Regions from separate parts of the Sodalis sp. RH24 genome, predicted to be linked through region 3. Evidence: predicted binding sites of a transcription regulator. Region 3 holds the regulator's gene; each other region holds the start of a gene.
What was found. The regulator PurR, encoded in region 3, represses purine synthesis genes. The targets are predictions, from matches to a motif close to CANGCAAACGTTTGCNTG.
Positions count from the first base shown of each region.

Region 1: purT (formate-dependent phosphoribosylglycinamide formyltransferase) is a predicted target of PurR. The motif match lies at 2,027-2,044, and genes of this name have one in related genera.
Region 2: ACL2XG_RS15880 (nucleobase:cation symporter-2 family protein) is a predicted target of PurR. The motif match lies at 1,547-1,564, and genes of this name have one in related genera.

Region 1 covers NZ_CP178729.1:1,209,173-1,212,451, reverse strand. Annotated here, with positions in the region: gene ACL2XG_RS05575 (bifunctional 4-hydroxy-2-oxoglutarate aldolase/2-dehydro-3-deoxy-phosphogluconate aldolase) at 80-721, shown strand; gene purT (formate-dependent phosphoribosylglycinamide formyltransferase) at 809-1,987, opposite strand; gene ACL2XG_RS05565 (YebF family protein) at 2,218-2,931, shown strand; gene ACL2XG_RS05560 (tellurite resistance TerB family protein) at 3,088-3,279, shown strand, end outside.
Region 2 covers NZ_CP178729.1:3,495,085-3,498,363, forward strand. Annotated here, with positions in the region: gene recG (ATP-dependent DNA helicase RecG) at 1-1,439, shown strand, start outside; gene ACL2XG_RS15880 (nucleobase:cation symporter-2 family protein) at 1,624-3,003, shown strand; gene ACL2XG_RS15885 (AsmA family protein) at 3,141-3,279, shown strand, end outside.
Region 3 covers NZ_CP178729.1:742,815-746,093, forward strand. Annotated here, with positions in the region: gene cfa (cyclopropane fatty acyl phospholipid synthase) at 1-749, opposite strand, end outside; gene purR (HTH-type transcriptional repressor PurR) at 1,195-2,211, opposite strand; gene ACL2XG_RS03340 (YnhF family membrane protein) at 2,449-2,538, shown strand; gene ACL2XG_RS03345 (NlpC/P60 family protein) at 2,602-3,279, opposite strand, start outside.

The sequences.
Region 1 (3,279 bases), 470 kb from region 3:
CCGGTAATTTTTAGCCCGGTGTTTTGGCGTGCCACGCCTTAAACACGCGGTGATGATGTTCATACGGAGACAGCAAGTCATGAAGCATTGGAAAACAAGCGCGGAAACTATCCTGACCTCAGGCCCGGTAGTACCCGTTATCGTTATCAATAAGCTGGAACACGCGGTTCCTTTAGCCAAAGCGCTGGTCGCCGGCGGTGTGCGCGTACTGGAAGTCACGTTGCGCACCCCCTGCGCGATGGACGCCATCCGCGCCATCGCCAAAGAAGTGCCCGAGGCCATCGTCGGCGCGGGCACCGTGACCAATGTCGAGCAGTTGGCGGAAGTGACCGCTGCCGGCGCGCAGTTCGCCATCAGCCCTGGCCTGACCGAACCCTTGCTGAAAGCGGCCGTCGCGGGTACCATTCCGCTGATCCCGGGTATCGCCACTGTTTCCGAACTGATGCTCGGTATGGATTACGGCCTGCGCGAGTTCAAATTTTTCCCGGCCGAGGCCAACGGCGGCGTCAAGGCGCTGCAAGCGATTGCCGGTCCGTTCTCGCAGGTGCGTTTCTGCCCCACCGGCGGCATTTCACCGAAGAACTACCGTGATTACCTGGCGCTGAAAAGCGTGCTGTGTATCGGCGGTTCCTGGCTGGTGCCTAACGATGCGCTGGAAGCGGGCGATTATGCGCGCATCACCGAACTGGCTAAAGAAGCGGTGGCCGGCGCCAAGCTTTAAGCCGGCGCGCATCCGCTCCCGCCATTCAGGCAGGTAATAAGGGCTCCTTCGCAAGAGGAGCTTTTTTTTTGGTTCAGGCCTGGCGCATCAGCCGCTGACCTTGACCGCCGCGGCACAGGCTTTGGCATCCTTTACCGCCTCTTCCACCGTCTGCGCCATGGCCAGGGCCACGCCAAGGCGGCGCTTGCCGCCGATTTCCGGCTTGCCGAACAGCCTGATCTGCGTTTGCGCTTTCAGCGCCTGCTCCAGGCCGCTGAAACGCACGTCGCTGCTGGTCAGCTCCGGCAGGATAACCGCCGACGCCGCCGGGCCGTACTGGCGGATCGCGCCGACGGGCAGGCCGAGGAAGGCGCGCACATGCAGGGCGAATTCGGACAGATCCTGGGAGATAAGGGTCACCATGCCGGTATCATGCGGACGCGGCGACACTTCGCTGAATATCACCTCGTCGCCGCGCACAAACAGCTCAACGCCGAACAATCCGCGGCCGCCCAGGGCGGTCACGACCTGTTGTGCGATATCCCGCGCCCGTTGCAACGCCACCGCGCTCATGTGCTGCGGCTGCCAGGATTCCCGGTAATCGCCGTCCTCCTGGCGATGACCGATGGGATCGCAGAAATGGATACCATCGACGGCGCTGACGGTAAGCAGGGTAATTTCAAAATCAAAGGGGACCAGGCCCTCGACAATCACCTTGCCGCCGCCGGCGCGGCCGCCTTGCTGCGCATAGTCCCAGGCCGCGTCCAGGCCGGCGGCGTCGCGCACCAGGCTCTGGCCTTTACCCGACGAACTCATCACCGGTTTGATAATCAAAGGATAGCCGATGGCCGATACCGCCTGGTCCAGCCCGGCGCGGTCGGCGGCAAAACGGTAGGCGGAAGTGGGCAGGCCCAGCGTTTCCGCCGCCAGGCGGCGGATGCCCTCGCGGTTCATGGTCAGGCGCGTGGCCTGCGCGCAGGGCACCACATGATGGCCCTCATGTTCAAGGGCTACCAGCATGTCGGTGGCGATGGCTTCGATTTCCGGCACGATAAAATCGGGCCGTTCCAGTTCAATCACCGCCCTGAGCGCATCGCCGTCCAGCATATTGATGACGTGCGCGCGATGGGCGACATGCATCGCCGGGGCGTTCGCATAACGATCGACGGCAATCACCTCGACGCCAAGCCGTTGACACTCAATCGCCACCTCTTTGCCCAGTTCACCGCTGCCCAGCAGCATGACCCGCGTGGCGCCGGGACGTAACGCCGTGCCTATGATTAACATCCGCTTTCCCCTGACCTGATAAAAATTGCGCGCAGTATAAACGAAAACGATTGCGCGTGCAGCAGCGCCGGTACGATGAGGGGAGAGCAGGACGTGGGAATCGGCCTGGACGCCGCCAAAAACGCCCGGCTTTTGTTATAGTTCGTATAATTCCCGTTCTCAACGTAATTTTAACCGGCTATTATCATTCAATACCTTGAGAACGGATAATCAGAACAAGTGGAGGTTTTATGCATAAAACGGGAATCGGCCTGTTAGGCGTCATCGTCATCGGCATGTTGCTGCCGTCACTCGCGGCCGCGGAAGATCAAACACCGCAGGCGGCTGGGCAGGCCGCCGCCTCGCAAACGTCCACGGAAGGCGCGTCCACCACTCAGCAGCCCGCCGGACAAACGCAGAATACGCAACCGGGCACCGCCGCCCCGGCGCCGGCGAATAACGCCGCTCCGGCACAGACACCGCCGGCTAATGACGCCGCGCCGGCCCCGGCAACGCCGCCGGCCGCCGCCCCGGTTAAAAAACAGGCAGAGGAGCCCCCGGCCGCCGATAAACCGGCGCCGGCTAAAAAGGCCCCGGCGGAGAAGGCCAAGGCGGAAGCCGCGCCGGCCACCGCCGATAATAAAACGCCGGCGGCGAAGGAACCGGCCAAAAAAAGCCAGCCCGGGAAGACGTATAAGGTTGCGGCCTGTCCCGATCTCAACGCCCCCCAGGTGGCGGAGCTGATTAAACAGGACTACACCCAGAATCGCTTTCCCCACACCGACGACGATAAAAAGGCCCTGGGCGGCGATACCATTGTCGCCCAGGTCAACCCCGAGGATATCACCGGCAACGGCGACAACTGGCAGGCGCCGCTGAAAATTCGCGGGCAAACCGCCGATCGCGCCTATGCTGTGAACCTTGATTGTGAAAAAGGCGAAATAAGTTATTCCCTCCAGCAATAACACTCCCTGCCGGACGCGCGGCGTGAAATGCGCGTCCGGACATCGGCGGCCACGCTATCTTTGCAAACCCTTTTAACAACTTGACACAAAATCCGCTAGGTTAGGACATGTGGCGCCGGGCACCGTCCGGCATACACCACCTAAAGGGGAACGGCAATGAATCAGTGGCTGCAGAAAATCCAGACCCTGGTCCAGCAAAAGAGCGGGCCGGGGGATCAGGGCGGCAACCTGGCGGGCCTGCTGGCGCCCGGCGCGCTTGGCGGGCTGGCCGGCCTGCTGGTGGCCAATAAATCGTCACGCAAGATGATGGGCGCGGTGGGCAAGAACGCCCTGTTTATCGGCGGCGGC
Region 2 (3,279 bases), 2.7 Mb from region 3:
TGGGCAAACACCCGGCGCAACGGCGGCTGATCCTGGAGGAGCTGCTGGCCCATAATCTCAGTATGCTGGCGGTGCGGGCTGGGGTACGCAAGGAGCTGGCGCTGGCGCTGACCGCCGATCATCATCTCAAGCAGCAATTCCTCGGCCGGCTGCCCTTCGCGCCCACCGGCGCCCAGCAACGGGTGGCGACGGAAATCGAGAGCGACCTGGCTCTACCCGTGCCGATGATGCGTCTGGTGCAGGGCGACGTCGGCTCGGGTAAAACCCTGGTGGCGGCCCTGGCGGCGCTGCGAGCCATTGCCCAGGGCAAGCAGGTGGCCTTGATGGCGCCCACCGAACTGCTGGCCGAGCAGCATGCGCAAACGTTTCGCAACTGGTTTGAGCCATTGGGCATTGAGGTGGGCTGGCTGGCCGGCAAACAAAAAGGCAAGGCGCGTATTGCCCAGCAAGATGCCATCGCCGCCGGCAGGGTGGCGATGGTGGTGGGTACCCATGCCATTTTCCAGGAACAGGTGCAATTCTCGGGGCTGGCGCTGGTGATTATCGACGAGCAGCACCGCTTTGGCGTGCATCAGCGCCTGGCATTATGGGAGAAGGGCCTGGCGCAGGGGTTCCATCCCCACCAGCTCATCATGACCGCCACTCCCATCCCGCGCACGCTCGCCATGACCGCCTATGCCGATCTGGATACCTCGGTTATTGATGAGCTGCCCCCCGGCCGCACGCCCGTGACCACGGTGGCCATTCCCGACACCCGGCGCGAAGATGTCATCCAGCGGGTGCGCCAAGCCTGCTTACAGGAGCAGCGCCAGGCCTATTGGGTCTGCACCATCATCGAGGAATCCGATCTGCTGGAAGCCCAGGCGGCGCAGGCCACCTGGGAGGGGCTCGCCGCCGCCCTGCCGGAACTGACCGTCGGGATGGTGCATGGGCGCATGAAATCACAGGAAAAACAGCAGATTATGCAGGCATTCAAGGCCGGTGAGGTTCACTTGCTGGTGGCGACCACCGTTATTGAGGTTGGCGTCGATGTGCCCAACGCCAGCCTGATGATTATCGAGAACCCGGAACGCCTGGGACTGGCGCAGCTGCATCAGCTGCGCGGCCGCGTGGGACGCGGCGCGGTGGCCTCGCACTGTGTGCTGCTCTATAAATCGCCCCTGAGCAAAACCGCGCAGCGGCGTCTACAGGTGCTGCGGGATACCAACGACGGTTTTATCATCGCGCAACAAGATCTGGAGATCCGCGGCCCCGGGGAATTGCTGGGCACGCGCCAGACCGGCAACGCGGAATTCAAAGTGGCCGATCTGCTGCGCGACCAGGCCATGATCCCGGAAGTCCAGCGGCTGGCGCGCCATATCCACCAACACTATCCCGCCGCCGCCCAGGCGCTGATTGAGCGCTGGATGCCGGAGCGCGTGCGCTATACCAACGCCTGAGCCATAAGTATTCCCTCTTGTTCCCTCCTGCCGGCATCGGCACCCGGGGCGCCGGCCTGAAATCTGCGCCGGCATTGACCTATATCAACCGGCGCGGGCGCAGGTCGCGAGCAATCGTTTGCTTTTAAAAACAGGATGATTAAAATGCCTCCTTTGCCGCCCAGGAATGTTTCCCCCCATGACCATGCCAGCCACTGACGTTGATGACGCGCCGATTCCCGTTGCCAAAAGCGAGCTGATTTATCACCTCGACGATCGTCCGCCGCTGGCGGAAACCCTGTTTGCCGCCTGCCAGCATCTGCTGGCCATGTTTGTCGCCGTGATTACGCCCGGCCTGTTAATCTGCCAGGCGCTGGGGCTCCCGGCGCAGGACACGCAGCATATTATCAGCATGTCGCTGTTTGCCTCCGGCCTGGCCTCGCTGCTGCAAATCAAGACCTGGGGACCGGTGGGATCGGGCCTGCTGTCCATCCAGGGCACCAGCTTTAACTTTGTCACGCCGCTTATCATGGGCGGCCTGGCGCTGAAAAACGGCGGCGCCGATGTGCCCACGATGATGGCGGCCCTGTTCGGCACGCTGATGGTGGCGTCCTGCACGGAAATTTTATTATCCCGCGTGCTGCACCTGGCCCGGCGCATCATTACGCCGCTGGTATCGGGTATCGTGGTGATGATTATCGGCATTTCCCTGATCCAGGTCGGCCTGACTTCCATCGGCGGCGGTTTCGCCGCCATGGGCGATCATACCTTCGGCGCGCCGAAAAACCTGATGCTGGCGGGCGTGGTGCTGCTGGTCATCATCCTGCTCAATCGTCAGCGCAATCCCTATCTGCGGGTCGCCTCGCTGGTGATCGCCATGGCGGTGGGCTATCTGGCGGCCTGGATGATGGGCATGTTGCCGCAGACCGCTCCCGCGCCGGCGCAATCCATAATCATGGTGCCGACCCCGCTGTATTACGGCCTGGGTTTTGACTGGGATCTGCTTATCCCGCTGATGCTGGTATTTATGGTCACTTCGCTGGAGACCATCGGCGATATTACCGCCACCTCCGACGTCTCGGAACAGCCGGTACGCGGCCCCATCTATATGCGGCGCCTGAAAGGCGGCGTGCTGGCCAACGGCCTGAATTCAATGCTGTCGGCCGTGTTCAACACTTTCCCAAACTCCTGTTTCGGTCAAAATAACGGCGTCATCCAACTGACCGGCGTCGCCAGCCGCTATGTCGGCTTTGTGGTGTCGCTGATGCTGATTGCGCTGGGGCTGTTTCCGGTGGTCAGCGGCTTTGTACAGCATATTCCCGAGCCGGTGCTGGGCGGCGCGACTATCGTCATGTTCGGCACCATCGCCGCGTCCGGCGTACGTATCGTATCCCGTGAACGGCTTAATCGCCGCGCCATTATGATTATCGCCCTATCGTTGGCGGTAGGGCTGGGCGTGTCGCAGCAGCCGCTGATTTTGCAGTTCGCGCCGCAGTGGCTGAAGACCCTGATGTCCTCCGGCATTGCCGCCGGCGGCATTACCGCCATCATCTTGAATTTATTGTTCCCGCCGGAACATAATTAATTAGTTAGCTATCATTTTTTTGCGGTCGCCGTATCAATACGGCGGCTTTTTTTTGTCTGAAGCACATTGGCTATTGAGAAGCCCCGTTAATTACGGCATAAACTGGGTAACCTTTATGACAGCGATGGATTTGAGCAATGAAATTTATTGGGAAACTCTTATTATCAATACTTTTGATAGTGCTATTGATAATTATCCTGATCTACGTGTTGCTGCAAACCACCTGGGGCGCCGGCTGGGTTAGCCGGTTAGTCACCCAGCATACCGGCTACCAAT
Region 3 (3,279 bases):
AAATAGGTGGCGTAATTCTTGGGGCCTACGTGTTCGAACATGCCGACTGAAACAATACGGTCAAATTGCATATCCAGATCGCGATAGTCCTGCAGCAAAATGGTGACATCCAGTCCCTCGCAGCGCGTTTGCGCCAGCTTTTGCTGCTCGGCAGAGATAGTGACGCCCTGTACCGATACGCCATAATTCCTGGCCGCGTAGGCGGCAAGCCCGCCCCAGCCGCAGCCCACGTCCAGCAGCGTCAGGCCGGGTCGCAGCTGCAGTTTTTCGCAAATCATCTTCAGCTTATCCTGCTGGGCTTCCTCGAGGGTGGTCGCCTGTTTCCAGTAGCCGCAGGAATATTGCATATAGGGATCGAGCATCTTTTCAAACAGATCGTTACCCAAATCGTAATGTTCTTTGCCCACGATCCAGGCCCGCTTTCGCGACTGGAGGTTCATCAGCCGGGCGGCGGCAATGCGTAAGGTATCTTTTAAATGATGCGGAAGTTTATTCTCCAGACCCGCCCTGAGAACACGCTGGAAAAAAATGTCCAGCCGCTCACACTCCCACCAGCCATCCATGTAACTCTCGCCCAATCCCAAAGATCCATCCTGCAATACGCGCTTAAAAAATCCCGGATTCTTGATTCGGATATCAAATGGTCTTGAACCATTGAGTTCAATACCGGCTTCAGAGAGCAATTCATGGACGATACGGTACCAATCATTATCATGAAAGCTCAGGTCTTCAACGCACGAGGAACTCATAGCTTCTCCATCACCTTTCTTCTGCAGTGCCCCGTCAGGAAAAGCACTCACCATGCCTGCGGGCTTTATAAGAATCCACGGTTATCCGTGGTGTCTGAAGTATCACCATCAACAGAGGAATATAAAGTAAACCTTAGACTGCGACTTAGCCGGGCGCTTTATAAAAGGGTGATGTCATGTTGGAAAACACGACATACTTTTATACAAATTTATTAGACAACTCGTTATAATTGTTAACGATATTGAGTATAAGCCTGCATTTTAATTTAGACAATAGCTAACGCGCTAATGTATTTCCCATTATAACTTAATGATTTCTCGCTGAAACAATAACTCTTTGCACAGAGATCATTATATGAAAAATCTTGTGTCCGAGGCGGACGGCGCTTTACATAGCAACAGACCCTGGAGGCGCCAGCCCGTTGCCCGGGCCTGGCGCGTGGCCTTAAGCGGGGAAGGGACCGTCTGCGACCGAACGGCGTTCAATCAGCGACGGATGGACTTCGATGGTTTTGGCGTTCTCGCGTTTGCTGGTAATCCTATCGAGCAGCATGGTAAGCGCCGCCTCGCCCAAATCCTCTTTAGGCTGATGGATGGTGGTCAGCGCCGGGCTGAAAAAGCACGAATTGCGCACGTTGTCGTAGCCGATGATAGAAATATCCTCGGGTACGCTCAGGCCCATTTCATTAATGGCGCACAGTGCGCCCATGGCCATAATGTCGCCGCCGCAGAAGACCGCGGTGGGACGCGGCGTTTGCGCCAGGATTTGTTTCATCGCCAGGTAGCCGGATTCAGGCTCGAAATTGCCTTGCACAATCCAGCGGTCGTTTAACGGGATGCCGGCCTCCGCCATGGCATGCAGATAGCCGCGGTGGCGGCCGCCGCCGGTGTTGCGCGCCAGCTGTCCGGGAATGGCGCCGATGGCGCGATGGCCGCGTTTAAGCAAATATTGCGTCGCCATATAACCGCCGGCAAAGGCGTTATCGATAATGGTGTCGGTAAAATCACGGCGGGCCTCACCCCAATCCATGACCACCATGGGGATATGCTGATATTCCTCAAGCATATCCAGCAGCGTTTCGGGATACTCGGCGCACATCACCAGCAGGCCGTCGACGCGCTTTTGCGCCAGCATCGCCAGATAGGCGCGCTGTTTTTCGAGATCATTGTGCGAATTGCACAATATCAGGGTATAACCGCGAGCAAAGCAATGGTGCTCAATCGCCTCGATAATTTCGGCGAAATAGGGCGCCTCGCTGGTGCTGGCGAGCAGGCCGATGGACTTGGTGCGATTGACCTTCAGGCTGCGCGCCACGGCGCTGGGTGAATAATGCAGTTGTTTAATGGCGTCCAGCACGGCAATTTGAGTGTCTTGCGCAACAAAACGGGTTTTATTGATCACATGCGAAACGGTGGTTGTCGATACATTAGCGCGTTTTGCCACATCTTTAATGGTTGCCATGCCTTTGATACTCCCGTACGCCCTGGCTGGAATAATGTCTGTCGAAGGCGCAAGCACTTTCCGACGCTGTGGAATTAACCGTTAATTTTCGTTCATCCCGCGCCAAAGTGAAAGTGTTAAATGTGGCGGCTACAGGTTGGGAGCAAGCTTTTTCATCGCTGTTATGGCAAACTGACGATAACTGCTCTGCGGGCCGGTGGATAAGGCCGGCGCCCTGGTTTACGTTAAGGAGATAGAATGGACAGCGATTTAAAAATGTCGTTACTGACCACGGTGTTCTCGCTGCTGGTGATTATTGTCTTCAGCTTTACCGCCGTCATGAACTGACACCCTCTCGGTTCAGATATAAAAAAGAGGAGCCTTGGCTCCTCTTTTTTTTCCGGCGCGCCTTCAGCGGATATTTTTCGGCGTGACCACCCGGCGGGCGCCCACGTAATGATCCTGCCAATAATCCTCACTCAGATAGCTGATACGGATATCGCTGCCGGTGCGGGGCGACTGGATAAAGCGACCATTGCCAAGATAGACGCCGACGTGATCCGCCGCGCCGCGATTGGAAATATGGAAAAAGACCAGGTCGCCGCTTTCCAACTCGTCTTTCTTAACCGGCGCTGCGTCGCGCAGGTGGTACATTTCGTTGGCGGTGCGCGGCATATGGATGCGTACCACATCCTTGTAGGCATAATAAATCAGGCCGCTGCAGTCAAAGCCGGTATTAGGCGACATGCCGCCCCAACGGTAAGGCTTGCCCATTTGGGAGAGGAGTTTATTCATGGCGGTAAGCTTGGCGGTCTGGTAGCGTTTCTTATGGCTCTCGCTCATCTTTATCGGCTGATCGTTGGCCACCAGTTCTACCGCCGCCTGATCTTTTATCATCCGGTGCCGGCCGTAACCTTTTTTATAGCCTTTTTTCGGCGGAGTGAAGGAGGCTATTTTTTTCGTCGCCGTGGTTTTTGATGCCTTGGCAAGAGGGGAGGTTTTGCTTTTCTTCGCGCCGGTTTTCACCACCGCGGGTTCCAAAGGCCGTTTCACGCCGGCTTTTTCATGCGCCGGTTCCGGCGATTTTTT